Regions from separate parts of the Rhizobium sp. ERR 942 genome, predicted to be linked through region 4. Evidence: predicted binding sites of a transcription regulator. Region 4 holds the regulator's gene; each other region holds the start of a gene.

Region 1 (7,292 bases), on a different contig from region 4:
GTCCCGAACATGGGCCGCCGTTTGGAGGAAGCGTCCAGCACATTGGACTTGATGACCGGGATTTATGAGCACGTGGCCAGAAGCGCAGCGACGCATCGCCGTTTTACGGACGACTAGACTTTCTTAGGCGCGCAGCGCGGCAGCCGGGCTGGAGCGTAGCGCGCTGAACGCCGGCACGATGGAGATGATCGCGGCAACGGCTGCAAAGCCTCCGACAAACCAGAGATCATCGAAAGAGAAACCGACGGGCAGGCGCACGGCGGTCGCTGCCGCCAGCCTGACGGAGATAACCAGCGCTGCCGCGTAGCCGAGGGCGATACCGAGCAGGATGCCGGCGGCGAACAGGACGAAGAGCTCGCCCCAGACGAGCGTGATGATCGAGCGGACCGGTGTTCCAAGCGCCCGCAAGGCGCCGATCTGCCGGCGCCGCGAGCCGACATGCATGACGGTGACCAGCACGATCGCGGCAATCACGATCGCCTGGGTCCCAAATGCGATCGCCAGCAGCAGGCTGCGGGCATCGCCGAGCGTTGCATAGAGCCTGGTCAGCACCTCAGCCGGGAAAATGCCGAGTGTCGTACCCGTGCGGTATTCCTGCCGCAGGCGATAAGCATCGGCAATCGTCTTCGGCTTGACCAGAACGGCCGGAACGCCGGGCGTCTGCACGTCGAAATGCTCGTCGAGCGGCGCATTGGCATCAACATGACCGTGCTCATGGTCGTGGCCTTCTTCGCGCCCGTCGTCATGCTGATGCGGCTCGGCTGCGCCATGCATATTGGCTTCGTCGTCATCATCGTCGTGATGGTCCGCGCCATGCATTCCGTGCAACTGCCAGACGGCACGGATCGGCACCAGGATGGCGCGATCCCAGGCTGTTCCCGTCGGCGCCATGCGGCCGGTGATCTTATAGGCGATGGCCGTATGGGTTTCGCCGCCGGTCTCGGCCGTGCCATGCATTGGTTTGACTTCCGCGCCGGTCGACAAGGCGACATCCGAGCCAACAACCGCTTCGCCGAGACGCGCGAACATCACCCCCTGCGAGAGCGACGGCGAGAGGGACGAAATGAGGCCCGTGGTCGTGCCGACAATCGGATGTCCGTAGGCGGAATCGCCGAAGCCGACCGGTGCCGCCAGTTCGACACGCGGATCACTGGCAAGGCGAGACAGAACGGCACCCTCCATCAGCGGCAATGGCGCCGGCTGTAGGAAAACGGCGGAAAGCGCCAGCTGCGTTTCACTGCCGGCAGCCCCCACGAGCAAATCGAATTTTTCCGCGGCGCGCGCGCTGCCGAGCCGGACAGCCCGCTCCTGCAGAGTCACCGTCACGCTCAGCGCGACCGAAAGGGCAATCAGCACCACAACGGCCAGCGCGCCGCTCCAGAAACGTCTGAGGTCAGCAAGAATGAAGGTGATCATCGAGCGGCCACCTCTTGGCTGTCTTCTTCGATGCGACCGTTTGCTAGATTGATGCGACGACCGAGGCGCTCGGCGAGTGCGACGTCATGCGTGACCACGACAAGCGTCGTCCCCTCCTCGGCCGAAAGCTGCAGCAAAAGCTCCGCGACATCACTACCCGCCTGACGATCGAGGCTGGCGGTCGGCTCGTCGGCAACGATGACGCCGGGACGCGACAGCAGTGCGCGGGCAACGGCAACACGCTGCATCTCGCCGCGTGACAAGGTTTCGATCTTCTGCTGCGGTCGGGCGATACCGGTGACAGACAGCAGATAAAGTGCGCGTTCCCGTTCCTTGGCCACAAGGCGCCGCGCCAGCTTGATCGGCAGCACGACATTCTCGAAGGCGGACAGGCCGGGAAAGAGATGAAAATCCTGCATGATAAGGCCGATATTGCGGGCGCGGAACGCATCGCGCCGGCCGGACGACAGGCGTGTGATCTCCGTGCCGCTCCAGGATATGCTGCCATTACCGACATCTTCCAAGCCGGTAATGGCGTTGACGAACGTGCTTTTGCCGGAGCCTGAAGCACCGGTGATCGCAAGCCTGCCGCCCGCCGGCAGATGGAAGCGGTCGATGGCGAGAACCGGCGCGGCCAGGCCGGGAAACTGCATTTCAAGACCGGAGATATCGAGCGCAAGCATGTGTTCAGACGGTCCTGAACGATGCGTCGCGGAGACGCAGCTGGCTGATGAATCCGGTTTCCGGATCGGTCCACGAGCCGAATTCCAGCACGCCCCGCGCCGTAATCGGCGCGTTGTACTGCACGAATGTCTGCTTGGAAGAGAGATAGACGACCATGATGTTGTCGGGCCAATCGGCATCGGAAGAGCAGAACGGGCAGAGCGACATCGGGATTTCAGTGAGCACGAAGAAAGCGGCCTCGGCCTTCAATGGCGGCGCCATGAAGCCATTGATGGCGACTTCCCTGCCGCTCAGCTGCTTCACCTTGTCGGAAAATTCGAGCCCGAGTGGGCCGAAGCTCTTATAGAGTTCGCCGAAGCCCAATGTCTCGGCGGCATTCGCACGTGCAGCAATGCCCATGACCGGCAAAATCGCGGCAGCGGCCAAGAAGCCCCGACGATTGATGGTGGCGATCCTGTCCCCGGACATCGCATATCCTCATGAAAGGTGAACAGACAGGCGGCCTCGAAGCCGCCTGTCATGGTCATACGATCTGTAACAACTTACATCTTTTCGGAGCCGAACGCGAAGGTATCGGCCAGCACACGGTAGACGTCGCTCTGTTCCATGTAGCCACGGAAGCCTTCGGCGCCGGGACCAGCCGCCTGCAGCACGACATCATCGACGGCGTGGACACCGCTGTCCTCGTCCCGCGGAATGTTGCCCTGCACGAAGACGGCACCGGGCACGTCCTTGTAGGCTTCATTGGCGACGTACTCCTTCTTCTCGTTCTGAACGGCCGGCACGAAAGGACCATCGAGCTTCGGGCGGAAGGTCTCGTAGTGGTCCGGACCGTTGTTGGCGGCCATGAACAAGCGACGCGAAACGTCGACGCGATCCGGATAGCCGTCGCCATCCTTGTCCTCATAGTTCGGGAAGCCGGCAGCCGCATAGGTGCCGACCTTCTCGCGCATCTCGGTGCCCTTCTTTTCGTCATCGACGGTGCCGATGATCGAAACGCCATGCGTGTGGTCGCCGGTGACGACAACAAGCGTATCCGGATTCTTGGCCTGAAACTCGCGGGCGACGGCAACGGCCTTGTCGAACTCGATGGTTTCGACCAGAGCGCGATCCCAGTCGAGCGGATGGCTCATCTTGTCGATGGAAGCACCTTCCACCACCAGGAAGAAGCCTTCCGGGTTCTTGGCAAGCTTATCGAGCGCGACCTTGGTCATGTCGACCAAGCCCGGCTGGTTCGGGAACTTGTCGACGGTGCCTTTCTTCAGGAATTCACGATCGAGCGTGACGTCAAGGTTGCCGGTGTGGAAGAGGCCGAGCAGCTTGTCCTGGTTGGAGCCTGCAGCCGTCGCCAGTTCGTTCTTGTCGGTGGCAACCGCGTAGCCGGCATTCTTGAAGAGCGCGATATAGTCCTTGTCGTCCTTGCGTTTGGAGCCAGGAACGCTCTTCGCCAGGAAATAGGCCGAGCCGCCGCCGAGCAGGACATCCGGCTTGACGTCGTACATCATGCCGACGATCTCCGCCTTGTCGCCGCGCTTGCGGGTATGGGAAACGAGCGCTGCCGGCGTCGCATCTTCGACTTCGGCCGTGGTGACGATGCCGAGCGACTTCTTGCCGGTGCGGCGCAACGCCTCGCCGATCGTTTCGACCTTCGGGTCGTCCAGGCTTGCCGGCGTACGGTCGGCGTAGACGCCGAGGGCGTTGACGGCCGACTTGTGGCCGGTCATGTAGGCCGACATGGTGTTGGCGCTGTCGGTGGCAATCGCAGAGGTCGAGGAGGTGCCGATGAAGGCGACCGGCGGGATATCGTCCATGGCAAGACGGCCATTGGCCTTTCCTTCGGTCATGCCCTTGGACATGATGCGGGCGCCGGTTCGGTGTGCAACAGAGAGGCCGTCGCCGAGCAGGAAGATGATGTTCTTGGCCTTCGGCGTGGCCGACGTGCCATAGACATCCCAGTTGACGGACTTCTTCTCATCGCCGGCCGAAATCTCGACCTTGTACTGGCCGGGCTTTGCGAGCTTGATGCCGCGCAGGATCAGGGCCGATCCGAGTACCTTGTCTTCAGCGCCCTTCTCTTCTGCGACGAAATCAGCCGCCTTGCCGAAAACCGCGTCGTAGCTTTCGCCGTTGACCGTGACCTTCACGTCTTCCGGCTTGACGACCTTGTTGAATTCCACCTTGAAATCGAACGGAGAGCCGGCAAGTACCGTTGCCCGGTCCAACGGATAGACTGTCGCTGCATGGGCTGCGCCGGACATCAAGGCCGCAGACATCATGGCGAGAAGAAGTTTACGCATTTATACCCCCTGCGTTTGGTTGCTTCCCGCTCCCCACTTATAAAAGCCAGATGACAATCACGTAAAATGGAGTCAACTTTCTCAACCGCTAATTCCAAAACGACGATCGGTAAGTAAGATTGATTGTGTGTGCCGCATCTAAAATGCCAGCCGAACGTACGGACCTTCTTTCCAATTCGACACAATCCGCGCAACCTTCGTCATGCAAGCTAAGCCGACATTCATGATGTCAAACTTGCCATCCTCATAAGATAAGCGAATACTACACACGCTTCGTGAGGATTCTCAGAGTTTTGCGCAATGGATGAACAGCTCGACAAATTGGATCTGCGTCTGCTGGAGGAGCTTCAGAAAGACGGCAGACTGACGAACAACGAGCTCGGCGAGCGCATTGCGCTTTCGCCGTCGCAATGCTCGAGGCGACGCACGAGGCTGGAGGCAGAAGGCTATATTCGCAGCTACCAGGCCAATCTCGACCGGCAGAAGCTGGGGCTGGACATGCTCGTCGTCATCTCGGTGACGCTTGCCACCCACAACAGGGATAATGCCCGCCGGTTTTCGCAGCTCATCAACGGTCTGCCGGAGGTGCTGGAAGCCTATGCGCTGACAGGAGAAATGGACTATCACCTGAAGGTCGCCACCCGCGGGCTTACCGATCTCTCCCGTTTCGTCAACGACGTGCTGCTTCCGCATGAATCGGTCCAGCATGTGAAGACGGCAATCGTCCTCGATACTCTCAAGACCTTCGAAGGATTTCCGATCGCCCTGCCGCAAGGCTGACATGGCGCCGACGCTCGATGATCGTTGTCGCGCGGCCGTATCCTACCGGGCATCAGGGGCAAGTTTTGAGGGCTTGCTTTCGGCGCATGCAGCCTTTCCAATCACGCCAAAGACAATATCCTTGGCGAGGACAGGCTTGCATGACCGGCACGGACGTACAGACGCGGCATTTCGAAGAATTTGCCGAAGTTCTGCTCAGATGTAATCATCTATACCATCCCAGCAACGATTCCATTGCCTTGCGCAATGCTGTCGAAAGCAGGCGCCAGATCGAGATATTCGACTATAGTCGTTCCGCCGATGCCTTCACGCGTGCGTTCGGAATGCGAAATTCACTGAAGTGCCTGCAGGTACTTACCAGCCTCGAAGCAACGGTCCACAAATATAGAAGGGTATGCGATCTCGGCTGCGGCTCAGGCGCCTTCAGCCTTGCCTTTGCCTATCTTGCCGGAAATCCCGAGCTCGAGGTTTACGGGCTGGACATATCCGAACATCAGCTCGCTCTCGCCAGGGAGCTGATGTCAGCGGCTGGCCTGCCGGGACGTTTCCAGTTCGAGCAACGAAGCCTGCCGGCGCAGATCGGCTACCTTCCCGACCTGACGATCTCCTCTTACTGGTTTTGTGAAAATGAGCATGTGATCGATGATCCGCTGCTGTTCGACCTTGTGGCCGGACAGGAGATATTGATCGTCGATTATGAAACGATCATCGGCCGCATCGCGACCTGTCTTCCGAAGGGATTCCATATTCTCGCGCGGCATACCGCCCAGGTCGAAATTCCTCCCGCCCTGGCTGATTTCGTCGCGCAGGAAAGGGCAAGCGTTTACGGCATCCATATCGGTCGGACCAACATTTAGACGCTACGTGACATTGCCGTCTTTGCAAAATGCACGCGAACCCTTGAAACGCCAACGTCGACTTCCCAGCTATTGGCCAACCCGCTGGTCCGGGCCCCTCTGGTGAGAGCCGTCGGCGCTCTTGCGATGTCGGACCTTTCCGACACCGCGCCGACAGGGGTTTTCCGACATGGAAACGTCTTTGCTCTTCGTGGAGTGGCTGGGAAAGCCGCTCTGGATGTGGGTAAGCTTCCTTGCGCTCGTCATCGCCATTCTCTCTTTCGATCTCGGTGTGCTGCATAAGGAAAACAAGGAGATCGGCGTCGGCGAGAGCATCAAACTCTCCGTTCTCTACATCACGCTCGGCCTCGCTTTCGGCGGCTGGGTATGGTGGTATCTCGGTGCCGATTCCGGCCTGGCCTACATGACGGGCTTCGTCGTGGAAAAAACGCTGGCTCTCGACAACGTCTTCGTCATTGCCCTCATCTTCGCCTTCTTCGCCGTGCCTCGCCTCTATCAGCACCGCGTGCTCTTCTGGGGTATTCTCGGCGTCATCGTGCTGCGCGCGATCATGATCGGCGTCGGCGCGACGCTTGTGGCCGAGTTCTCCTGGCTGCTCTATGTTTTCGCCGCCTTCCTCATCATCACCGGCATCAAGATGCTGGTCGTGAAGGATACCGAACCAGATGTGTCGAAGAACCCGCTGGTACGCTTCATGCGCGGCCGCTTCAACGTCACCGACCACCATCATGGCGAGCGCTTCTTCGTCAAGCAGCCGCATCCGCAGAACGGAAAAATGGTCTGGTTCATCACGCCGCTTTTCATGGCGCTCGTGCTGATCGAAGTCGCCGACGTCATCTTTGCCGTGGATTCGGTTCCTGCGATCTTCGCGATCACCACCGATCCGTTCATCGTCTATACGTCGAATATTTTCGCGATCCTTGGCCTGCGTGCCCTCTATTTCGCGCTTGCCGCCATGATCCACCGCTTCCGATACCTGAAGCCCGCGCTCGCCGTCGTGCTCGTCTTCATCGGTTCGAAGATCTTCGTCGCCGATATGCTGGGTCTCGAAAAATTCCCGGCCGCCCTCTCGCTCGGCATCACCTTCGCGATCATTGCAAGCGGCGTCGGCTGGAGCCTGCTGAAGACGCGCGACAAGGCTGAAAGCGCCTGACGCCATGAGGTGCCCCGCTTGGGGCACTTCCCTCCCCGCTTCAAACAGATTTCCGACAAGGTACAGACATGATCTCCAATCTCCTCGCAGCCCTGTTTGCAACTT
Region 2 (7,292 bases), on a different contig from region 4:
AACGGCTATTGGGTTCAGAATCTTCGCGATGCTCAGAGAGATCCTCGGCGTCTCGACCGTATCCGCAGGAGCATCAGCGGCTACGAAGCCGTGACCGCCGAGGATGTCCGCGCCATCGCAACAACCTATCTGAAGCCTGATGCCTCCTGGCGGCTGAAGATATTGCCGGCGGATGGATCGGCCGTGCGTTAGGCCATTATCTGCCGGCCAAATTGCCGCAGCCGGCTTTTGTTGGTCGGGTAGCATTGCAATGTGTGGTAGTCTGCAGCCGTCGAATAAAGGCGGATGAAATCATGTCTGCAAGGCCTTTGATGGTGAAGCCCCTAATGCCGCATCCAGCGCTGCCGGATGCCGATTGGGCTGACTGCTACGAACTGAGTATCCCGAACTCGGATCTGACGGCCATCGCCGCCGCCCGATCGATGCTGAGCCGCTTTCCGATTTGGGCGCGGCTGCTGATACGAGTGCGCGATGCGATAACCAGTTTGTTCGGCTTAAAATCCAGCAGCGACCTTCGGGCACAGGAGCTGGAAAAGATCGGCTTCTTTCCCGTCGTCAGCAAGTCCGACAATCAGGTCGTGCTCGGCTTCGATGATCGGCATCTCGATTTTCGGGTCGTTATCGACGTGCGTGATGACGATCAGGGGCGCCGGCTGGTCGATGCCACGACGCTCGTCCGGCGGAACATATTGCTGGGTCGGATCTATCTCGCCATCATCACGCCATTCCACCGCCTGATCGTCGCGACGATGCTTGCCGATCTCGGCAAGCGGTTGCGAGCGGTCAGTTTACCGCCGTGACAGTAAAGCCCTGCTTGCGTAGCAGCGCCACGAGGCCCTGATCGCCGACGAGGTGAAGCGCGCCAACGGCGATGAAGGCATTGCCCTTGTCGAGAACCGGCGCGGCGCGCTCGGCCATGACCTTGTTGCGGTCGAGGATGATGCGCTGCTCGAAGGCGGCGGTATCGGCATCGGTGATCTTCTGGTCCGGTTCGATCACCTTCAGCATCGGGATCATCGCGCCGATATTGCCGGCGAGATAGAGGCCTGTCATCGTTTCGTTGACGTCGTTGATCTTGTCGCCCAGTTCGAGCGTCTGCATCAGCGATTTCAGATGAAGCGCGATCGGCAGATCGCTCATGGCCTTGGCCTGCTCTGCCAGCGTTTCGAGGCCAACGACCTTCTTGCCCTCGGCCGCGGCATCGCCCGCCAGCTTCTGGTCGAGGAATTTCGCACCGGCCGTCTTGCGGCGAACCTCGCAGCCCGTCATCTCGAAGGAGCTCGAGATCAGCCAGGGCTGCATGCGGGAAACCGCAGCGAGCGCAATGCCGCGCGCTTTCAGGCCCGCTTCCAGCCGGGCATTGTCTTCGGGCGACAGATGCTGGCTGATGGTCGAGCCGTCGGTGAGCATGGTGAGCGAAGGATTGGCGAAAAGGGCAGCGGCGGCTTTCTTGTCGTCAAGGATCTCATCCGATTCGACAACGATCGTATCGGCTGATGCAACGGCGTCTGCAGCGCCCCTCGGCATGGTGAGCACGCGCGAATCCGAAACATGCATGGAGCCCAGCAGCCAGGACGGCTTCAAGCCGGGCTTCTCGATCTTCCAGAAGATGCCCTTGCCATTCTCCACCTTGTCGCCGGCGGCGATGATGGAGGCGTATTTCGCCGGATCGTTCTTTTGAAGTTCGGCCATCAGATCCTTGCCGCCGCAGCTGTCGGACACTGCACCTTCTGCATGAGCCGGCTGCAGCGTCAGCATAGTCGCGACCAACAGCACTGCGAGCATCAGCGGAAGGGCGGTTACAAGCCAGAGCAGCATATCGCCAAGCGTCGGCTTCATCGACCGCATCGTCTTGGATCCGAGGGCAGAAATCATCAGAATCTTCCATTCGCAGAGAGCATGACCGCTAATGCCGGAAAGCGGCTTTCGGAGGGCATGCCGGGACATGGTTCTGCTTTACGCGAGGGAGGCGGAAATTCCCTTAACGCGAGAGGTTAATCTTTTCTTATGCGCGCGAACGGCCTTACGCGCGGGGATGGGCGCGGTCGTAGACTTCGAGCAGGCGCGAGGAGTCGACACCGGTATAGACCTGCGTCGTCGAGAGGCTGGCGTGGCCGAGCAGTTCCTGGATGGTTCTGAGATCGCCGCCGCCAGCCAGGAGGTGAGTGGCAAAGGAATGACGGAGCGCGTGCGGTGTTGCTGTATCCGGCAGCCCGAAGGCGCCGCGCAGTTTCTGCATGCCGTGCTGGATGATGCCCGGCTGCAGCTTGCCGCCACGCGCGCCACGAAAGAGGGCGCCATCAGTTTCGAGATGATAAGGGCAGAGCTTGCGATATTGATCGATCGCTTCGATAACGATCGGAAGCAACGGCACCAGTCGCGTCTTGTTGCCCTTGCCGGTGATGCGCAGCGATGTCGCTCCTGATGGAAAGTCCTGCGGTTTCAGATCCAGCGCTTCGGAAATGCGCAGACCGCAGCCATAGAGCAGGGTCAGCACGGCGGCATCGCGCGCAGCGATCCATGGTTCTTCGTGCAGCTGCGCCTCGTCACTGACGACGGTGATCGCCTGCTTGTCGGAAAGGGGCTTCGGCAGCGATTTCGGCTGTTTCGGCGAGCGGACCGCAGCGGCACCCGCGGCATTCACAAGGCCCTTCTTCTCAAGATAGCGCAACAGCGAGCGAAGCCCGGCAAGATTGCGGCCGAGCGAACGTGCGCCCGCGCCGTCCTTGCGGCGGGCGGCAAGGAATGCACGAAAGTCGGCGGGACGGAGCGCATGAATATCCTCGATCGTTGCCGGACCGCCGAGATGGCCGGTGAGGAAGGTCAAGAATTGCCGCGTATCTCGTTCATAGGCATTCAGCGTGTGGGCGGCGAGCCGCCGCTCCTGACCAAGCGCATCTAGCCAGCGGTTGCGTTCTGCCATCAACCTGGAGTCGGCGATGATCAATAATTCGTTCAGTGGAAAACCCCTTGAAATTCGGATTCCTTCTGCCACTTTGAAGGAAGGAAGGTTATGGAATCGCTAATTTTCCCGCTGCTTCCGGCGCGTTTTCCCTTCGTGCTGCGGGGAGTAGCTGGACTTCAATGAAACTGCATATGGGTCGATTCCGGATCTCGGATGGTTCGCCTTCCATATGCGAGGCGCTTGTCATGCTTCGATCATATTCGATTGCGATAGAATATCTCCCAACCATTCAGGACACTTCATGGCGCGCCGCGGCTCGATAACTGCACTGGGACAACTTGCAGAAGCGATCGCTTTGGTGTCTCAGGGCCAGCCCGGACATATTGTCGATACTCTCATCGCCGAGCGCGGGCAAAAGATCGTGCGTAATCCGCTCTGGCCGCTCATGCGCCCATTTCTCTACACGCTGCTGCGCTACAACAAGGCGATCGAATTCGCCGACGATGTCGCCAAGCTCTCCGGCTTTCAGTGCTTCGAATATATGAGCGATCTGCTGCGGCTCGACATCGGCGTCACCCATGCCGATCGTATCCCGGCTAAGGGCGGCTTCATTCTCGTCAGCAATCATCCCACAGGCATCGCCGATGGCGTTGCGGTCTTCGATCTTCTGAAGTCGCGCCGGCCCGACATGATGATCTTTGCCAATCGCGATGCGGTACGCGTCAACCCGCGCTTTGCCGAGATGATCATCCCTGTGGAGTGGCGCGAGGAATATAAGAGCAAGCCGAAGACGCGCGAGACGCTTCAGTTGACCAACCGCGCCGTGGCGGAGGGCAAGGTGACTGTGCTCTTCCCGTCCGGCCGCATCGCCTACTGGGCGAACGGCAGGCTGAACGAACGCCCGTGGAAGACCTCGGCCGTGGGCTTGGCACGTAAATACAATCTGCCGATCCTGCCCGTGCATCTGACGGCACGCAATTCCGGCCTGTTCTACTGGTTCGCCAAATGGTCGACCGAGCTGCGCGACATGACGGTCTTTCACGAGTTGCTCAACAAGCGCGGCGACCGGTTCGATTTCCTTGTCGGCAATCTCATCCCGGTTGAGCATCTGGACGGCGATGTCAACGAAGTGACGAAGGTGCTGGAGAGGCACACCGTCTTCGATCTTGCGGCGGATGGAAACGCAACCTTCTCGCCGCTCGTCCCTCCGAACCAGGACGAGCCTCTGGTTTCGCATTCTCTTTAATATCGGAATCGGCTAAACCCTCCGCATGCAGCTTCGCTCCATGTTTGCCCGCAATTATCGCTCCTTGCGCTCGATCCGCATGGATCTTTCGGATGTCAATCTGTTCATCGGCGAGAACGGTGTCGGCAAGTCCAATCTCTATCGCTCCCTGCAGCTGGTGCAGGCTGCTGTTCGTGGGCGGCTGGCGCACGAGATATCGAGCGAAGGCGGGATGTTCTCTGCCATGTGGTCGGGCAAGCGGCGTTCGCATGAGTCCCCCCGCATCCGCTTCGATGTCGAGCTGCTCGACATGGAGCGGGCGGCGACCTTTCGCTACTGGATCGAAGCGGGCATGCGGCCGCCTTGTGCCTCCGCCGGATTTCCATTGGAGCCGCAGGTCAAGGCCGAGGAACTTTCCGTCGAGACCGGGCGGCGGCCGGTGACGATGATGAAGCGCGAGGGGCCAGGCATTTCCGTGCGCGGCGAGAGCGGCCGCATGCAGGCGCATCCCGAGAACGCCCTGACCTCCGAAACCGCGGTCGCATTACTCGGTGATGCCGGTCATTTTCCGGAGGTTGGCACGTTCCGGCGCGCCGTCGACGCCTGGCGATTCTACCATGGCTTCCGCACAGATCGCGGCTCGCCGCTGCGTGCGCCTTGTCTTGCTGTGACCTCTCCCATGCTGGATGAGGATGGCGCCAATATCGCCGCCGTTTTCGCAACCCTCGTCCATACGCGCGAAGACACCGTGGAGCTGGACCGGGTTCTTGCCGCAGCGCTTGGCGGCGCCAGGCTCGTCGTGCCGGAGCCACAGGAAACGGCGGATTTCGGCCTGATGCTGCCCGAGTTTCCGAACCGCGTCTTCCAGCCGCGTGAGCTTTCCGATGGCCAGATCCGTTTTCTCGGCCTTGCCGCCGCCTTGATGTCCTACCGCCTACCGCCGCTGATCGCGCTCAACGAGCCGGAGGCGAGCCTGCATCCAGATATGTTGGTGCCGCTTGCCGACATGATCGCTGAGGCTGCAAAGACGAGCCAGATCTGGATCGTTACCCATTCAGAACGTCTGGCCGAAGCCGTGCGCGAGCGCTGCGGCGCGAAGCCGCGCCGGGTGATCCGTGAGGACGGCTCCACCTGGATCGACGGCATGCGGCTGACTGGTGAGATTGATGAGGGCGATGAGTAGCGGCAATCCGGCAATCCGGGTTTTCTTTTGCGTCCGTCCGGGGCATGGTCTGGCGTAATGAGCAAAGATTCTTCCGATCTGTTCGGTGCGCTTTTCGAGGCGGCGCCTGCAAAGCCTGTGATGAGCCGTACCGTGCCCGTTCTCGTGCCGATGCCGGCGCCGCGGGCCTATTCCTATGCGGTGCCCGAGGGCATGGCGGTCGAGCCTGGTTCTGTCGTGCAGGTGCCTCTCGGGCCGCGGCAGGTGATCGGCGTGGTCTGGGATGGCGAGGATGATGGTGGTGTCGATCCGAAAAAGCTTCGGCCGATCAGCCATGTGTTCGATTGCCCGCCGCTCGGCAAGCATATGCGCGATTTCATCGATTGGGTTGCCGCTTATACGCTGTCGCCGCCGGGGTTGGTGGCGCGCATGGCGCTGAGAGCGCCGGCCGCCTTCGATCCCGAACCGATGGTCGAGGGACTGCGATTCATCGGCAGGCAGCCGGAACGGATGACGCCGGCGCGCGCCAAGGTAATGGAGATTGCCGCCGACGGGCTTTCGTGGACGCGGCTCGGCTTGGCGCATGCGGCCGGTGTCTCCACCAGCGTCGTCGACGGGCTAATTGCGCAGGGCATTTTCGAGACGATCTTTCTGCCGCCGCCACCCGTCGTCGCCAAGCCCGATCCGGAATTCACCGCGTCACGGTTGCAAGGGCCGCAGAAGGATGCTGCCGATGAGATCCTGGCCGATGTGCGCAAGGGCGAGTTCGCGGTTTCCCTGATCGACGGCGTCACCGGTTCCGGCAAGACGGAGGTCTATTTCGAGGCCATCGCCGAAACGCTGAGACGTGGCAAGCAGGTGCTGATCCTGCTGCCGGAAATCGCGTTGACGGCAAGTTTTCTGGAGCGCTTTCAGGATCGCTTCGGCGCCAAGCCGGCTGAATGGCATTCCGATCTTGCGCCGAAGATGCGAGAAAAGGTCTGGCGCCAGGCCGTTACCGGCGAAGTCAGGGTCGTGGCCGGGGCGCGTTCAGCGCTGTTCCTGCCTTTCGAGGATCTAGGGCTCATCATCGTCGATGAAGAACATGACCCGGCCTACAAGCAGGAGGATCGCGTCTATTATAATGCACGGGATATGGCTGTGGTGCGCGGCCGCATCGGCGATTTCCCGGTCGTGCTGGTGTCGGCGACGCCTTCGGTCGAGAGCCAGGTCAATGGCCAGAGCGGGCGCTACACGACAATCCACTTGCCGACGCGCTATGGCGATGCGGCCCTTCCAGATCTGCATCTGATCGACATGCGCCGGCATGCGCCGGAGCGCGGCGGTTTTCTTTCGCCCGTGATGATCCGCGCGATCGGCAAGACGGTTGCCAAGGGCGAGCAGGCGCTGCTGTTCCTCAACAGGCGCGGCTATGCGCCGTTGACGCTCTGCCGCGTCTGCGGCCATCGCTTCCAGTGCCCGCAATGTTCGAGCTGGCTGGTGGAGCACCGCTTCCGCAATCAGATCCAGTGCCATCAATGCGGCTATGCCGAGCGCACGCCGGAGGCCTGTCCCGAATGCGGCACGCTCGACCATCTCGTTGCTTGCGGGCCGGGCGTCGAGCGCATTGCCGAAGAGGTGGAGCGGCATTTCCCCGAGGCGCGGACGATCGTGCTCTCTTCCGACATCATGGGCGGCGTCAAGCGGCTGCGGCTGGAGCTCGACGCCATCGCCAAGGGCGAGGCCGATATCGTCATCGGCACGCAGCTCGTCGCCAAGGGGCACAATTTTCCGCTGATGACGCTGGTCGGCATCGTCGATGCCGATCTCGGCCTGGCGAATGGCGATCCGCGCGCCGCTGAGCGGACGTTCCAGCTCCTGTCGCAGGTGACGGGACGCGCCGGGCGAACCGGCCTCAAGAGCCATGGCTTGCTGCAGACCTACCAGCCGCAGCATCCCGTCATGCAGGCGATCGTATCCGGCGATGCCACCGCCTTTTACGAGCGCGAGATTTCGGAGCG
Region 3 (7,292 bases), on a different contig from region 4:
CGGCGCGTGGCGGAGGCCTGCGACTGCGATGCGGCGGCAATCGAGCCCTCCATCGTCAAGATCGAATGGGGCGAGGGCGCTCATGGGCCCGATCTCGATGTCGGCGAGAATGTCGATCTCGTCGCCGGCAGCGTTGTCGAAGCCGAAGGGGCATCGGTCCCGGCGCCATCGGCCAAGGCGCGTCTGGCTTTGGATGGCACCACTGCGCCGGAGGATCTCGCCAAGGCGCGCGCCGCAAGTTTCGCGAGCGCGCCGATCGATCATTCGAAATATGTGACCATCCGCGATCTCGCCACGCTCGACCGATGGATCGCGGATGCGCGCGAAACCGGCATCGTCGCCTTCGATACGGAAACGATGTCGCTCGATGCGATGCAGGCCGAAATCGTCGGCTTCTCGCTGGCGATCGCCGATAATCGCGATGATCCGACTGGCGCTTCCATCCGCGCCGCCTATGTTCCGCTCGGTCACAAGACCGGTGTCGGCGATCTGCTCGGCGGCGGCCTGGCGGAAAACCAGATTCCGCTTCGCGATGCACTGCCGCGCCTGAAGGATCTGCTGGAGGATGCCTCCATCCTGAAGATCGCGCAGAACCTGAAATACGACTATCTTCTGATGAAGCGTTACGGCATCGAGATGAAATCGTTCGATGACACGATGCTGCTCTCCTATGTGCTCGACGGCGGCGCCAACGCCACGCATGGCATGGACAGCCTTTCCGAGCGCTGGCTCGGCCACAAGCCGATTGCCTACAAGGATGTGGCCGGCAGCGGCAAGTCCAATGTCACCTTCGACCTCGTCGATATCGACCGCGCCACAGCCTATGCCGCTGAGGATGCCGATGTGACGCTGCGTCTCTGGCTGGTCTTGAAACCACGACTGGCGGCAGAAAAACTCTCAGTCGTCTACGAGCGGTTGGAGCGGCCTCTGGTGCCGGTGCTTGCCCACATGGAAGAGCGCGGCATCACCATCGACCGGCAGATACTCTCGCGCCTTTCCGGCGAGCTGGCGCAGGGTGCTGCCGCTCTCGAGGAGGAGATCTACAATCTTGCTGGCGAGCGCTTCAATATCGGCTCCCCGAAGCAGCTCGGCGATATCCTTTTCGGCAAGATGGGATTGGCTGGCGGCAGCAAGACCAAGACCGGGCAATGGTCCACCTCGGCGCAGGTGCTGGAAGATCTGGCCGCGGCCGGTTTCGAGCTGCCGCGCAAGATCGTCGACTGGCGTCAGCTCACCAAGCTCAAGTCCACCTATACGGATGCGCTGCCGAGCTACGTCCATCCCGAGACGAAGCGCGTTCACACCTCCTATTCGCTGGCCTCCACCACGACAGGGCGCCTGTCGTCCTCCGAGCCGAACCTGCAGAATATTCCGGTGCGCACGGCAGAAGGCCGCAAGATCCGCACAGCCTTCATTTCGACGCCGGGCCATAAGCTCGTCTCCGCCGACTACAGCCAGATCGAACTGCGCGTCCTGGCGCATGTCGCCAACATCCCGCAGCTCAAGCAGGCCTTTGAGGACGGCATCGATATTCACGCCATGACGGCCTCTGAAATGTTCGGCGTGCCTGTGGATGGCATGCCGAGCGAGGTGCGCCGCCGCGCCAAGGCGATCAACTTCGGCATCATCTACGGCATCTCCGCCTTCGGTCTCGCCAACCAGCTGTCGATCGAGCGCTCGGAAGCCGGTGACTACATCAAGAGGTATTTCGAGCGCTTCCCCGGCATCCGCGATTACATGGAAGGCACCAAGCAGGCCGCTCGCGACAAGGGCTATGTCGAGACGATTTTCGGCCGCCGCATCCATTTCCCGGAAATTCGCTCCTCCAACCCCTCCGTCCGCGCCTTTAACGAACGCGCCTCGATCAACGCGCCGATCCAGGGTTCGGCGGCTGATGTCATCCGCCGCGCCATGATCAAGATGGAGCCGGCGCTAGCTTCGGCCGGCTTGGGCGATCGCGTCCGCATGCTCTTGCAGGTGCACGACGAACTGATCTTCGAAGTCGAGGATGCCGATGTCGAGCGCACCACGCCGATCATTGTCTCGGTCATGGAAAACGCTGCCATGCCGGCGGTTGATATGGCCGTGCCGCTGAAGGTCGATGCGCGCGCCGCCCACAATTGGGATGAGGCGCACTGAGCGGAAGCGATCTGGAACCGGTCAAACCGGAATCCGAGCCGGAAGACATGGTGGCCGTCGCCTTATCGACGATAGGCCGCATGCCGATTATGGCGTGCGGCAGGCCATGCCGAAGGGCGGAACCGTCAGCTGGTTCTTCTATTGCGGTGAATATTCCGACGCCGAAGACTTTTACCAGCCTGTTCACACAGCCCACCTAAGCGAGCTGTTGCCTGGCGTAGTCAAATACCTCCGGCTTCCGGTCGGAACGCGGTTCATCATCGACGATCAGGGTTATGAGGATGTGTGGCGGGTCGAATGATCTTCGATTGTCGCCATCAGACTATTTGCGGACCAGCGTTTCCAGGACGGAAATAATGGCGCGTTCGGCCTCTTCGAGCGTGCCGCTATTGTCGATATCGGCGACGTCGTAGCTGCCCTGAACGGTCAGTGCGCTTCTCTCCAGACGCTTCAGCACATCTTCGCGGCTCTCGCGTCCGCGCGCCATCAGTCGTTCGGCCAGCACTTCGCGGGACGCCGTGATGTTGATGACCTTCAGCCGCGGAAATGCGGCCTGGAAGCGGTGAAGCGCCGAGCGCGAGCCATTGGCGATGACCAGATTGCCGCGAGCGAGTTCATCGGTGACTTCAGCCGGAATGCCGTATTTCAGCCCATGCGCCTCCCAGGAAACGGCAAAGGCGCCGGCTTGCTCCATTCCATCGAAGTCAGCTTCGGAAACGCTTCTGTGGTCTTCATTGCCGGCATCGCCGTCCCGCGTGATGACGCGGCGGACGAAATGCACGTCAGACCGGCCGGCAAAATGCCGGGCGGCCAGATTCATCAGTGTATCCTTGCCGGCGCCGCTCGGCCCGACAACGACGGCCAGCGTGCCTGCTGTCGCATCCGTCAGGCCGAGGTTAGCCGGCTTGATCTTGGTTTCCGGGCTCATGCGACCCGCCGCCCTTCTCGCCAGACGGAGCGCGTGACCGGCACGCCGTGATCGCGGCGAACGCGCACGAGATCCGCCCGCAGCCCTTCGGCAATGCGGCCGCGGTCATTGAGACTGACCGTCTTTGCCGGCGTCGCCGTCACCATGGCAATCGCCTGCGGCAGCGAAATGCCCTCAACCTCATCAGCCAAGATGAAGGGTGCATGCAGCAGGCTGAGTGGCACATAGTCGGAAGACAGCACGTCAAGGACGCCGAGTTCGGCCAGATCGCGGGCGGCGATATTGCCCGAATGCGACTTGCCGCGGACGATGTTCGGCGCGCCCATCAGCACGCTCATGCCGGCGCCGTGCGAAGCCTTGGCGGCATCGATACTGGTCGGGAATTCGGCGAGGCGAACGCCGTAGTTGATGGCTTCGTCGACATGGGCAAGCGTCGCGTCGTCATGGCTGGCAACGGTGATGCCGCGATCGGCGCAGACCTTGGAGATCGCGTCGCGATGCGGCGTAGCATACTTGGCCGATTCCTCCTGGCGCTTGGCGACGAACTTGGCAAAGGCCTCGTCGCTGAGCCCGCGCTTCTTCTGATAGTAGAAGATATACTGATCCATGGTCTGGAACTGGCGCTGACCCGGTGCATGGTCCATCAGCGAGACCAGACGCACGTAAGGGTCCTTCTCGAAATCCTGGAAGTGGTCGAGCACGTTGTCGGAGGAGACTTCGCAGCGCAGATGGATCAGGTGATCGGCGCGCAGGCGATCTTCGCTTTGGGCGGCCTGGATGGCATCGGCCATATCACGCATCTCGCCCTTTTCGAAACCGCCGTCCTCGTCCGAGCCCATGCGTAGGCAGTCGAACACGGTCGTGATGCCCGAGGTGACGATCTGGGCATCATGCGCCTGGATCGCCGCCGTCTTATTCCACCGCACGCCCGGGCGCGGAGAATAGTGCGCCTCGAGATGGTCGGTATGCAGCTCGACCAGACCAGGGATCAGAAAATCGCCCTCGAAATCTTCGCCGATATCGGACTTGCCCTCGGAAATGGCGGCAATGCGACCGTCGCGAATCAGCACGGAACCTTCGACGATCTTGTCTTCGAGGACGATGCGGGCGTTGGAAAGGACGGTTTCTTTGGTCATATCGGCTCTTTCATATTAGGCGCCGGCAAGCGGCAGCCAGGAACGGACGGTAAAGGGAGCACTACGCTCTTCTTCGACGAAGACGGCGAGGCCGGAGATATCGAGCGGCTTGCCGGTATGTTCGGCGAAGCGCTCGGCGAGGATTGCCTGCAATTCGGGCTGACGCTCGGAAGGTACGCGTCCCGTCAGCGTCATGTGGAAGCGGAATTCGTCGTTGACGTAAGGATAGCCCCAGCGCAGCAGATTGGCGCGCTGCGGCTCGGTCAGGCCTTCCGGCTTGCGTCGCGCGATATCGTGATCCGACAGCGGCGCGCGGAATGGCTCGAAGGTCTTGACGACGCGCGAGGCGAAATCCTGCAGCGGCTGGTAAACGGAACCGGGAACGAGCGCAAAGAAATGGCCGAGCTGGCCAAGCACCAGCTCCGGAATGGTGAAAGCCTTGGTTTGCGAGGCGAATTCGGCGGCGACTTCGAGGAGATCGCGCTCGGTCACAGAAGCGGCTAGCTCGAACGGCGCCTTCAGCGTGGCATGGAAGCCGTAGCGGCGCGGATCGGCCGTCAGCTCGGCATGACCTTCCGGCAGCGGCGCCATGGCCTTGTCTGAAAAAATCTCATTCGAAAATGCATCGCGGCCCAGCCAGCGGGCAGCGAGAGATGTCAACGGATCGTCTTTGGGCGGCGTGAAATAGAGAGCATAGCGCAAGGCTGCATTCCTTGGAAAAATCGGCTGCGCGAGACACTGTTGGGTGATTTGCGACAAACCGCAAGAGCAGCAAGGCAGCAACGGTTCGAATCCGGCTAAAGCCAGCTTGGCCGCTGCGGTCTTGCCGGCCTGCGCTATCGGATTCCCGTGACAGAATGATGATGCGGAACGATTTTTTCCCGTTCTTTTTTATTTCGTTCGCGTGCCCATCAGCCGAGAGCGCAGGGCGTTGGATGCGGCGTCGAACAGGAAGACAACGATGAGGATCAGCAGCACCATATAGGCGACGTTTTCCCAGTTGGCATTGGTGCGCATTGCTTCCCAAAGTTTGAGGCCGATGCCGCCCGCGCCGACGGCGCCGATGATGGTCGCGCCGCGCACGTTCGATTCCCACTGGTAGAGCGTCTGGCTGACGATGACGGGCACGATCTGCGGCATGATCCCGTAGCGATGCACGAGAATGGTCGGCGAACCGGTGGATTTCACGCCTTCGCGCGGCTTGTTGTCGATGTTCTCGAGGCCCTCGGAATAGAGCTTGCCAAGCGTGCCCGTCTCGGTGAGGAAGATCGCGCCGCTGCCCGCGAGCGGGCCGGGGCCGAAGGCGCGCGTCAGGAACAGCGCCCAGATCAGCATGTCGACCGAACGCAGGAAATCGAAGAAGCGCTTGAGGATCTGGTTGACGAGTCGGCTCGGCGTGATGTTGCGAGCCGCCAGGAAGGCGAGTGGGAAGGCCGCGAGCGAGCCCAGCAGCGTGCCGAGGAAGGCCATGACGATGGTCTGGAACAGCTTGGTCCAGACGTCGCCATGCTGCCATGCGCCATTGTTCCAGATATTGTCGAAGGCCAGCGAGAGATTGGACTGAGCAGGATCGAGCCGCGGCCCCGAAACGATCAGGCTGATGACTTCGCTCGCCGGCTTGTCGAAGAAGGGCGAATGCGTATCGAAGACGAAGTTGGCCCAGCCGATGAACCGCTTGCGGATCTTCACGCGGTCGGTGGAAATGCTGGCGTCGCCTGCAAAGCCGAGATTGACGAGAATATTGTCGTCATAGACGGTCATCCAGCTTGGAACGGGCTCGGAACCGACGATTTTCGGCACATCGCCGGCAATATCGATCGGAATCGTGATGCCATGCGCGGTCACGATGGCCTGCGTCTTGGTGACGGTTACCGTGCGGCTTGTGCCGCTGACAGAAACGGTCATGCTGCCATCGGGATTGGTCTTCACCCAGTCCGGGTTTGGATTATCGCCCAGGGGCGAAAAGCGCGGATATTTGATGCTGATCTTGTCTCCGGAGATGCGGAATTCCGGCTGCACGTCATAGCTCACCCATTCGCTGAGATAGATGCCGACGCGCTCCCAATGCGCTTCCGAAATGACCTTCGGCAGGTCGAAGAACCACACGGCATAGATGCCGTAGAGGATGACGCCGATGAAGATCATCAGCGCGCCGAAGCGCTGGCGGAAGGACCGGTGAAGAACTTCCGGGTAACGCGCTTCGATTTCCTGCATGCGGCCGGCGTCGATGACGGACATGGATAACCTCAATGCTGCAAAAGGAAGGCATGCTCGCCGACGAGGCGGCGGCGGAGCCATGCGGAAAACTGGTCGACGGCGATGATCGTCAGGAAGAGAAGCAGCACCAGCGCCAATGTCTTGGCGCCGAAACCGCGTGAAATCGCAAGTTTGAGCTCCTCGCCGATGCCGCCGCCGCCGACGGCGCCGATGATGGTTGAGGCGCGAACGTTGATCTCCAGACGCAGCAACGCGTAGGACATGAAGTTCGGCAGCACTTGCGGCAGGGCGGCAAAGCGCACGCGCTCGCTCCAGCTCGCGCCGACGGCACGCATGCCTTCGTCAGGCTTCATGTCGATATTCTCGACCACTTCGTAGAAGAGCTTGCCAAGCGCGCCGATCGTATGCAGGCCGACGGCGATGATCGCGGCGATCGGGCCGATCGACAAGATCGCCGAAAACAGGCCGGCGATGACGATTTCCGGAAAGGCGCGCAGAAGTTCCATGATGCGCTTCGTCACCAGCCGGATCGGATGGGACGGCGACATGTTGCGGGCGGCAAAGAAGCTCAAGGGTACGGCAAAGACGAAGCCGATGATGGTCGATACCAGTGCCACGTTGATCGTGATGATCATCAGCTCGAAATATTCGGGGATATAGAAATCGCCCCAGACATAGACGCGACCGAGCGGGAAATTGAATTCCTCGCCGCCGGCGCCATTGGCCCCGTTCGGGCTCGGCAGGTCGAAGAGCGCGCGGTAGACGTCGGCCCAGTCCTTCGGAATGAGCCAGCTCAGGAAATCGAAGAGATGCGGCAGGCGGTCAAAGAAATGCCCGGCGTTGTTTTCGTCGGCGAAGCGCACCGAGCTGAC
Region 4 (7,292 bases):
CTATCCGGTATCGCGGCCGCTGTTCTTCTACGTCAAGAAAGCCCATCTGGGTGTGGTCCCGGGGCTCAAGGAATATGTCGATTTCTTCACGAGCGATCAGATGATCGGACCGGACGGCCCGCTGGCGGAATATGGCCTCGTGTCGGCGCCGGATGCTGAACGCGACCAGATCCGCAAGGATTTCGCGGGCGGGAAGATCATGTGACTGCTGAAGGGTCGGGCACCGGGGCGGCCTTCCGCTGCCCTGGGGGGCGCCGGGGAATGGGAATGAGTGTATCGCTGCTGCTGCTCTGCTTGTCGGTCTTCGGCGCCTCCGCTTTCGTGCTGGGGCGGGTGAGGGCGGCTGCGCTGTCGGGTGGCAGGTCTTCGTCCATGCACTCCCGGCTCGGCTATCACGGTGCCTATGCCGCCATATGGGCGGTACTTCCGCCCCTGGCGCTCGTCTGCGCCTGGCTGATCGTCAGTCCCATCGTCATCGACCGCCTGGTGACCAAATCCTTTCCCGAGGAGGTTCAGTCTCTGCCGCCGGCTGAGCTCAATCTCAGCTACGGCATGGTGCGCAGCATCGCCCGCGGCATGCGCATGCTCGATAGCCAGGAGCTTGCCGATGTCGATGGCGGCAAGGCCGATCTTCAGTTGCTGCTGGCGCAGAAGGGCGTTCCACTCGCCGTACGCCCCACGGGCTACATGATCGAGGCCGCGAATAGATATAATGGCATGCGCGAATTGAGCCGCATGGTCATGGCGGCGGCGGCGATCGTCCTGTCGTTGCTTTGCGCGGCCCATGGCCTTCACGCGATTGCGCCGCGTTTTCGCGCCCGCAACCGGGTCGAGCAGGTCATCCTCGGAGCCCTGATCGTTGCCTCCTCCATCGCGGTGCTGACAACGGTCGGCATCGTCGTTTCCATGCTTTCGGAAGCGGCGCGCTTCTTCAGTATGGTGCCGGCCAGCGAGTTCTTCTTCGGTACCGTCTGGGACCCGCGCTTCACCGGCGCCGGCGCGCAGACCTCGGGCACCTTCGGTCTGATCCCGCTCCTGGCAGGCACGATTTATATCGGGCTTGTGGCCATGCTCTTCGCCGTGCCCATTGGTCTGTTTGCGGCGATCTACATGGCCGAATATGCCTCGGCTCGCGTCCGTTCCATCGCCAAGCCGATGCTGGAGGTTCTGGCCGGCATTCCAACGATCGTCTACGGCTTCTTCGCCCTTGTCACAGTCGGCCCCTTCTTGCGCGATATCTCCGCCGAGATCGACGGGCTGATGACCGGAAACTACAGAAGCTTCATCGAGGCGCAGAGCGTTTTGACGGCTGGCTTTGTCATGGGCGTGATGCTCATCCCTTATGTTTCGTCGCTGTCGGATGATATCATCATGGCTGTGCCGCGCTCGCTGCGCGACGGCTCGCTCGGGCTTGGTGCCACGCGGTCGGAAACGGTCAAGCGCGTGCTCCTGCCGGCGGCTCTTCCGGGCATCGTCGGCGCGCTGCTGATGACCGCGTCGCGGGCGATCGGCGAAACCATGATCGTGGTACTGGCCGCAGGCGTTGCCGCGCGCATGCAGCTCGATCCCTTCGAACCGATGACGACGGTCACGGTGAAGATCGTCAATCAGCTGACCGGCGATCTGGAGTTCACTTCGCCGCAGACGCTCGTCGCCTTCGCCCTCGGCATCACACTGTTCTGCCTGACGCTGTGCCTCAACGTCTATGCGCTCTACATTGTCCGTCGATACAGGGAGCAATACGAATGAGCGACGTCGTATCTTCCTCTCAGCTCAACATGCCGCGCGGTCTGACGCCGGGTGCGTCTGTACACCGCGATATCGGCATTAAGCGGCGCTATGCCGCCGAGCGTCGCTTTCGCGCCTATGGGATGACCGCCGTCATCTTCGGTCTCGTCTTCCTTATCATCCTGGTCTCGACCGTGGTCCGCACAGGCTATACCGCCTTTGTCCAGACTTCGATCACCCTGCCGATCGAATTCAGCGAGAAGGTAATCGACCCGACGGGTAAGCGCATGAACGATCCAAAGGTGCTGATCGCTGCCAATTACCCCGTACTGGTGCGCGATGCGTTGGTGAAAGCGCTTGGCATCGATCCGGCCAATCGCACGCTTGTACGCGAGGCCATGGCGATGATGTCGGACAGCGCCAGGATCGTGTTGCGCGACAGAGTCGTTGCCAACTCCTCTCTCATAGGGACGACACAGAACGTCACATTCCTGGCCAGCGCCAACATCGATTCCGCCAACAAGGGGCAGATCGATCTGACCGTCAGCGAGAAGGATCGCAAGATTTCCGACCGCCAGGTCGCATGGATGAAGCAACTCAGCCAAAGCGGCGCGCTTCATAAGGCCTTCAACAGCGGTCTCTTTCTGTCGGGCAATTCGAGCCGCCCCGAAGCGGCCGGGCTTGGTGTCGCGCTGATCGGCTCGCTCTACCTGATGCTGACCGTTCTCGTACTTGCCTTGCCGGTCGGCGTTGCTGCCTCGATCTATCTGGAAGAGTTCGCACCGAAGAACCGGCTGACGGATCTGATCGAGGTCAACATCAACAATCTCGCTGCCGTCCCCTCGATCGTTTATGGCCTGTTGGGTCTCTCGGTCTTCATCAACATGATGGGGCTGCCGCGCTCGGCATCGCTGGTCGGCGGCCTTGTACTGAGCCTGATGACGCTGCCGATGATCATCATCGCCACGCGCTCCGCCTTGCGTGCTGTGCCGCCGTCGATCCGTAGCGCCGCGCTCGGTCTTGGCGCATCGCGCATGCAGATGGTCTTCCATCATGTTTTGCCGCTCGCGATGCCTGGCATTCTGACGGGCACGATCCTAGGGCTTGCCCATGCGCTCGGAGAGACCGCGCCACTGCTTCTGATCGGCATGGTCGCCTTCGTTGCCAATTATCCGACATCGCCGCTCGATCCCTCGACGGCGCTGCCGGTGCAGATCTATATGTGGGCGAGCGAAGCCGAGCGGGCCTTCGTCGAAAGGACGTCCGGCGCCATCATCGTGCTCCTCTTCTTCCTCGTCGCGATGAACATCGGCGCCATCCTGCTGCGCCGCCGCTTCGAGCGGCGCTGGTAAGGGAGGGTGCACGAAATGAACATGATGACGGAAGCTGCCAGCGAAAGAGCCTTGGCCAAGAAGATGACGACGATCCCTTACAAGATGATCGGCCAGGACGTTTCTGTGTTCTACGGCGACAAGCGGGCGCTCTTCGACGTCAATCTGAAGATCCGCGCCAATACGGTCACGGCTCTGATCGGCCCTTCCGGCTGCGGCAAGTCCACCTTTCTGCGCTGCCTCAACCGCATGAACGATACGATCGAGACCTGCCGCGTCACCGGCAAGATCACGCTCGACGATCAGGATGTCTACGACGACAGCATCGATGTCGTGGAATTGCGCGCCCGCGTCGGCATGGTCTTCCAGAAGCCCAACCCGTTTCCGAAGTCGATCTACGAGAACGTCGCCTACGGCCCGCGCATCCATGGCCTGCATCGCTCAAAGGCCGATCTCGAGCATATCGTCGAAACCAGTCTGCAGAAGGCCGGTCTATGGGGTGAGGTGAAGGATCGGCTCCATGATGCCGGCACGAGCCTGTCGGGCGGCCAGCAGCAGCGCCTCTGCATCGCGCGCGCCGTTGCTGTCAGCCCGGAGGTGATCCTGATGGATGAGCCGTGCTCGGCGCTCGATCCGATCGCAACCGCCAAGGTCGAGGATCTCATCCACGAGCTTCGGGAGAATTTTACCATCGTCATCGTGACGCATTCCATGCAGCAGGCCGCCCGTGTCTCGCAGCGTACCGCAATGTTCCATCTCGGCCACCTGGTCGAGGAGAACGACACCGATAAGATGTTCACCAATCCCGACGATTTCCGCACGCAGGATTACATCATGGGCCGTTTTGGTTGATGATGGCAGGCGCGCGGCTCCTTTCACACAGTTCACTTGAGGATAGAAAAATGGTCTCCACTCACATTCTCTCAGCCTATGACGAAGACCTGAAGTTTCTGACGCGTCGCATTGCCGAAATGGGCGGCCTGGCCGAGCAGATGGTTAGCGACAGCGTACGCGCTCTCGTCAACAGCGACGCGGCCCTGGCCCAGAAGGTCATCTCCGACGACGTCGTTCTCGACCATGCCGAGCGCGAAGTTGGTGACAAGGCGATCGTCACCATCGCTCGTCGTCAGCCGATGGCAGCGGACCTGCGCGAAATCATGGGCTCGATCCGCATCGCCTCCGATCTGGAGCGCGTCGGTGATCTCGGCAAGAATACCGCAAAGCGCGTCATCGCCGTTCAGGGCACGGGCGTGCCGCGTCGTCTCGCTCGTGGCATCGAACACCTCTCCGAACTGGCACTGAGCCAGCTCAAGGAAGTTCTTGATGTTTACGCGACCCGCTCGCCCGATAAGGCCGTGTCGATCCGCGAACGCGACGAGGAAATCGACGCCATGTACACCTCGCTCTTCCGCGAGATGCTGACCTACATGATGGAAGATCCGCGCAACATCACCACCTGCACGCATCTTCTCTTCTGCGCCAAGAACATCGAGCGCATCGGCGACCATGCCACCAACATCGCCGAGACGATCTATTACATGGCGACCGGTGCTCAGCCGGAAGGCGAGCGCCCGAAGGACGATACCGCCAACACCGTCGGCGCAGTGACGGAATAATCTGGAAGCGAAGAAAGGAGACCATAGGCGCATGGTTCCGAGAGTTGCTGTTGTAGAAGACGAGGAAGCGCTTAGCGTTCTGCTGCGCTACAATCTTGAGGCCGAAGGCTTCGAGGTCGACACGATCCTCAGAGGTGATGAGGCCGAGCTGCGTCTCCAGGAGCGCATCCCCGATCTCCTGATCCTCGACTGGATGCTCCCCGGCGTGTCCGGCATCGAGCTCTGCCGCCGGCTGCGTATGCGGCCGGAGACGGAGCGCTTGCCGATCATCATGCTGACGGCTCGCGGCGAGGAAAGCGAGCGCGTGCGCGGACTTTCGACCGGCGCGGACGATTACGTCGTCAAGCCGTTCTCGACGCCGGAGCTGATGGCCCGCGTCAAGGCGATGCTGCGGCGTGCCCGCCCGGAGGTTCTCTCCACGGTGCTGCGTTGCGGCGATATCGAGCTGGACCGCGAAACCCATCGCGTCCATCGCAAGAGCCGCGAAGTCCGGCTGGGGCCGACAGAATTCCGCCTGCTGGAGTTCCTGATGTCCTCGCCAGGGCGCGTCTTCTCGCGTTCGCAGCTGCTCGACGGCGTGTGGGGTCACGATATTTACGTCGACGAACGCACGGTCGACGTCCATGTCGGCCGCCTGCGCAAGGCGCTCAATTTCTCCAATATGCAGGATGTCATCCGCACCGTTCGCGGCGCGGGCTATTCCATGGAAGCCTGAGCGGCTCGCCGCTCGGGTGTTACTAGAGCGTTTCCGATTTATCTGAATCGGAGGGATTCCGTTTTTGGGTGTTTTGTGATTCAAGATGCTGGCTGGAATGGAGGCCAGCATCGAATGACTCGACCCCTTTCCGATGATCTTCGCAAGCGTGTTGTTGATGCGATCGAGGCCGGTGAGAGTTGCCGGTCGGTGGCGGCGCGGTTCGGTATTGCGGTGTCTTCGGCGGTGAAATGGTCGCAGCGGTATCGTTCGAGCGGCTCTGTCGCGCCCGGGAAGATGGGCGGTCACCGCAAGCGTGTTCTGGAGCCGTACCGGGCGTTTATCGTGGAGCGGATCAGCCAAACGCCGCATCTGTCACTGCATGGGTTGAAGGAAGAGCTGGCCGCACGAGGGGTGAAGGTATCCCACGACACCGTGTGGCAATTCCTGCGACGCGAGGGGCTACGGTTCAAAAAAAACACTATTCGCCCTTGAGCAGGCGCGTGCCGACATTGCGCGGCGGCGACAGCGCTGGCGGTCCTGGCAAACTGGTCTCGATCCAAAGCGGCTGGTCTTCATCGATGAAACCTGGATCAAGACCAACATGGCGCCGCTTCGAGGCTGGGGGCCGAGGGGCAAGCGTCTGCGCAGCTTCGCCCCGCACGGCCACTGGCGCACCTTGACCTTCCTCGGCGCGTTGCGCTGCGATCGGCTTGCCGCACCCTGTGTCTTTGACGGGCCGATCAACGGCCAGTGCTTTCGAGCCTATGTCGAGCAGCAACTCCTACCCGTGCTCCAACCTGGCGATATCGTCGTGATGGACAACCTCGGCTCTCATAAATCAGTCGCCATCCGGCAGATGATCCGTGATGCTGGTGCGCGGCTCTGGTATCTGCCGCCCTATTCTCCTGACCTTAATCCGATCGAACAAGCCTTCGCCAAAATCAAGCACTGGATGCGCTTGGCTCAGAAGCGAACCATCGATGACACCTGGCGCTACATCGGACACCTCGTCACAACCATCGAGCCTAGCGAATGCAGCAACTACTTCGCCAACGCCGGATACGCTTCCGTCAAAACCTGAAAAGCTCTAAATAGCGGCGGAAATAGAAAAACGGGCCTCGAGGGGCCCGTTTCTCTTTGTCTTGCGGTAACTTTCAGCCGTTGTTGCGACGGCGGTCATGCACCGGCTGGTAGGCCATGCGCTGATGATAGGTGCAGTAGGGCGACGAATCCGGGCTGTCATTGCCGCAGAAGTGGAAGTCGTCCTTCAGCGGGTCCCCGACCGGCCATTTGCAGGTGCGTTCCGTCAGCTCCGTCAGGCCGAGGCGGCGGGAGATCGGAACGACGACGTTCGATGCCGGGCGATACTGAATTTCATTGACGGAATCGATCTCGATCTCTTCCTTCAACATGGTTGCACCCTGCTGGCGGGCGACCACAGTGCGGGTAGCGACGCGCGAGCCATAGGTCGTTGCGCGAGGAGCCGCGGCACTGCGCTTTGGCGTGCGCGCCGCGGTTGCCGTGCCGCCTGCCTTCGCTCGGCCAGGAAGGTTCAGGCGGTGCACCTTGCCGATAACGGCATTACGGCTCACGCCACCGAGCTGCGCAGCGATCTGGCTGGCGCTCAACCCTTCGGACCATAGCTTTTTCAGCTTCTCGACGCGTTCGTCTGTCCAATTCATGCCCTGTCTCCGCTGTCGCGTTTCCGATGGCAGAATCCCTCACCATTGCCTCGCATGGGAACGAGGCGCGAAACGCTCTAAAATTGTGGTGACTAGTTCCGCCGCATGCAGTCTAGCAATTGCTTTTTAACCTAGTGTGAGGCTGACTCCGTGACAAGAGTCGCGAGAATCTTGAGGAATCGATTTCGAGGTTTTCCCCAACTTGCTGCCTAGGCGTGGCATTTCTGCAATAGGCGCC

Evidence for each region. Region 4 encodes PhoB, which activates phosphate uptake and scavenging genes when phosphate is short. Its sites were predicted from a motif close to TGTCATNNANCTGTCAT; they were not measured.
Region 1: FBZ97_RS10425 (alkaline phosphatase) is a predicted target of PhoB. The motif match lies at 4,437-4,453, and genes of this name have one in related genera.
Region 2: FBZ97_RS22605 (1-acyl-sn-glycerol-3-phosphate acyltransferase) is a predicted target of PhoB. The motif match lies at 3,147-3,163, and genes of this name have one in related genera.
Region 3: FBZ97_RS30275 (DUF1045 domain-containing protein) is a predicted target of PhoB. The motif match lies at 5,053-5,069, and genes of this name have one in related genera.

What each region holds. Positions count from the first base shown of each region.
Region 1 covers NZ_VIUA01000002.1:776,211-783,502, forward strand. Annotated here, with positions in the region: gene FBZ97_RS10405 (winged helix DNA-binding protein) at 1-117, shown strand, start outside; gene FBZ97_RS10410 (ABC transporter permease) at 124-1,416, opposite strand; gene FBZ97_RS10415 (ATP-binding cassette domain-containing protein) at 1,413-2,099, opposite strand; gene FBZ97_RS10420 (hypothetical protein) at 2,104-2,568, opposite strand; gene FBZ97_RS10425 (alkaline phosphatase) at 2,643-4,397, opposite strand; gene FBZ97_RS10430 (Lrp/AsnC family transcriptional regulator) at 4,698-5,177, shown strand; gene FBZ97_RS10435 (methyltransferase domain-containing protein) at 5,318-6,034, shown strand; gene FBZ97_RS10440 (TerC family protein) at 6,204-7,187, shown strand; gene FBZ97_RS10445 (hypothetical protein) at 7,256-7,292, shown strand, end outside.
Region 2 covers NZ_VIUA01000005.1:524,502-531,793, forward strand. Annotated here, with positions in the region: gene FBZ97_RS22585 (M16 family metallopeptidase) at 1-192, shown strand, start outside; gene FBZ97_RS22590 (DUF2867 domain-containing protein) at 294-800, shown strand; gene FBZ97_RS22595 (TraB/GumN family protein) at 784-1,875, opposite strand; gene FBZ97_RS22600 (tyrosine recombinase XerC) at 2,024-2,959, opposite strand; gene FBZ97_RS22605 (1-acyl-sn-glycerol-3-phosphate acyltransferase) at 3,207-4,151, shown strand; gene FBZ97_RS22610 (AAA family ATPase) at 4,177-5,313, shown strand; gene FBZ97_RS22615 (primosomal protein N') at 5,371-7,292, shown strand, end outside.
Region 3 covers NZ_VIUA01000010.1:36,614-43,905, forward strand. Annotated here, with positions in the region: gene polA (DNA polymerase I) at 1-2,139, shown strand, start outside; gene phnN (phosphonate metabolism protein/1,5-bisphosphokinase (PRPP-forming) PhnN) at 2,462-3,067, opposite strand; gene FBZ97_RS30270 (alpha-D-ribose 1-methylphosphonate 5-triphosphate diphosphatase) at 3,064-4,203, opposite strand; gene FBZ97_RS30275 (DUF1045 domain-containing protein) at 4,219-4,905, opposite strand; gene phnE (phosphonate ABC transporter, permease protein PhnE) at 5,095-6,441, opposite strand; gene phnE (phosphonate ABC transporter, permease protein PhnE) at 6,450-7,292, opposite strand, start outside.
Region 4 covers NZ_VIUA01000006.1:219,038-226,329, forward strand. Annotated here, with positions in the region: gene FBZ97_RS24380 (substrate-binding domain-containing protein) at 1-205, shown strand, start outside; gene pstC (phosphate ABC transporter permease subunit PstC) at 268-1,749, shown strand; gene pstA (phosphate ABC transporter permease PstA) at 1,779-3,080, shown strand; gene pstB (phosphate ABC transporter ATP-binding protein PstB) at 3,096-3,911, shown strand; gene phoU (phosphate signaling complex protein PhoU) at 3,962-4,675, shown strand; gene phoB (phosphate regulon transcriptional regulator PhoB) at 4,707-5,390, shown strand; one part of gene FBZ97_RS24410 (IS630 family transposase) at 5,505-5,840, shown strand; one part of gene FBZ97_RS24410 (IS630 family transposase) at 5,842-6,453, shown strand; gene FBZ97_RS24415 (GcrA family cell cycle regulator) at 6,527-7,054, opposite strand.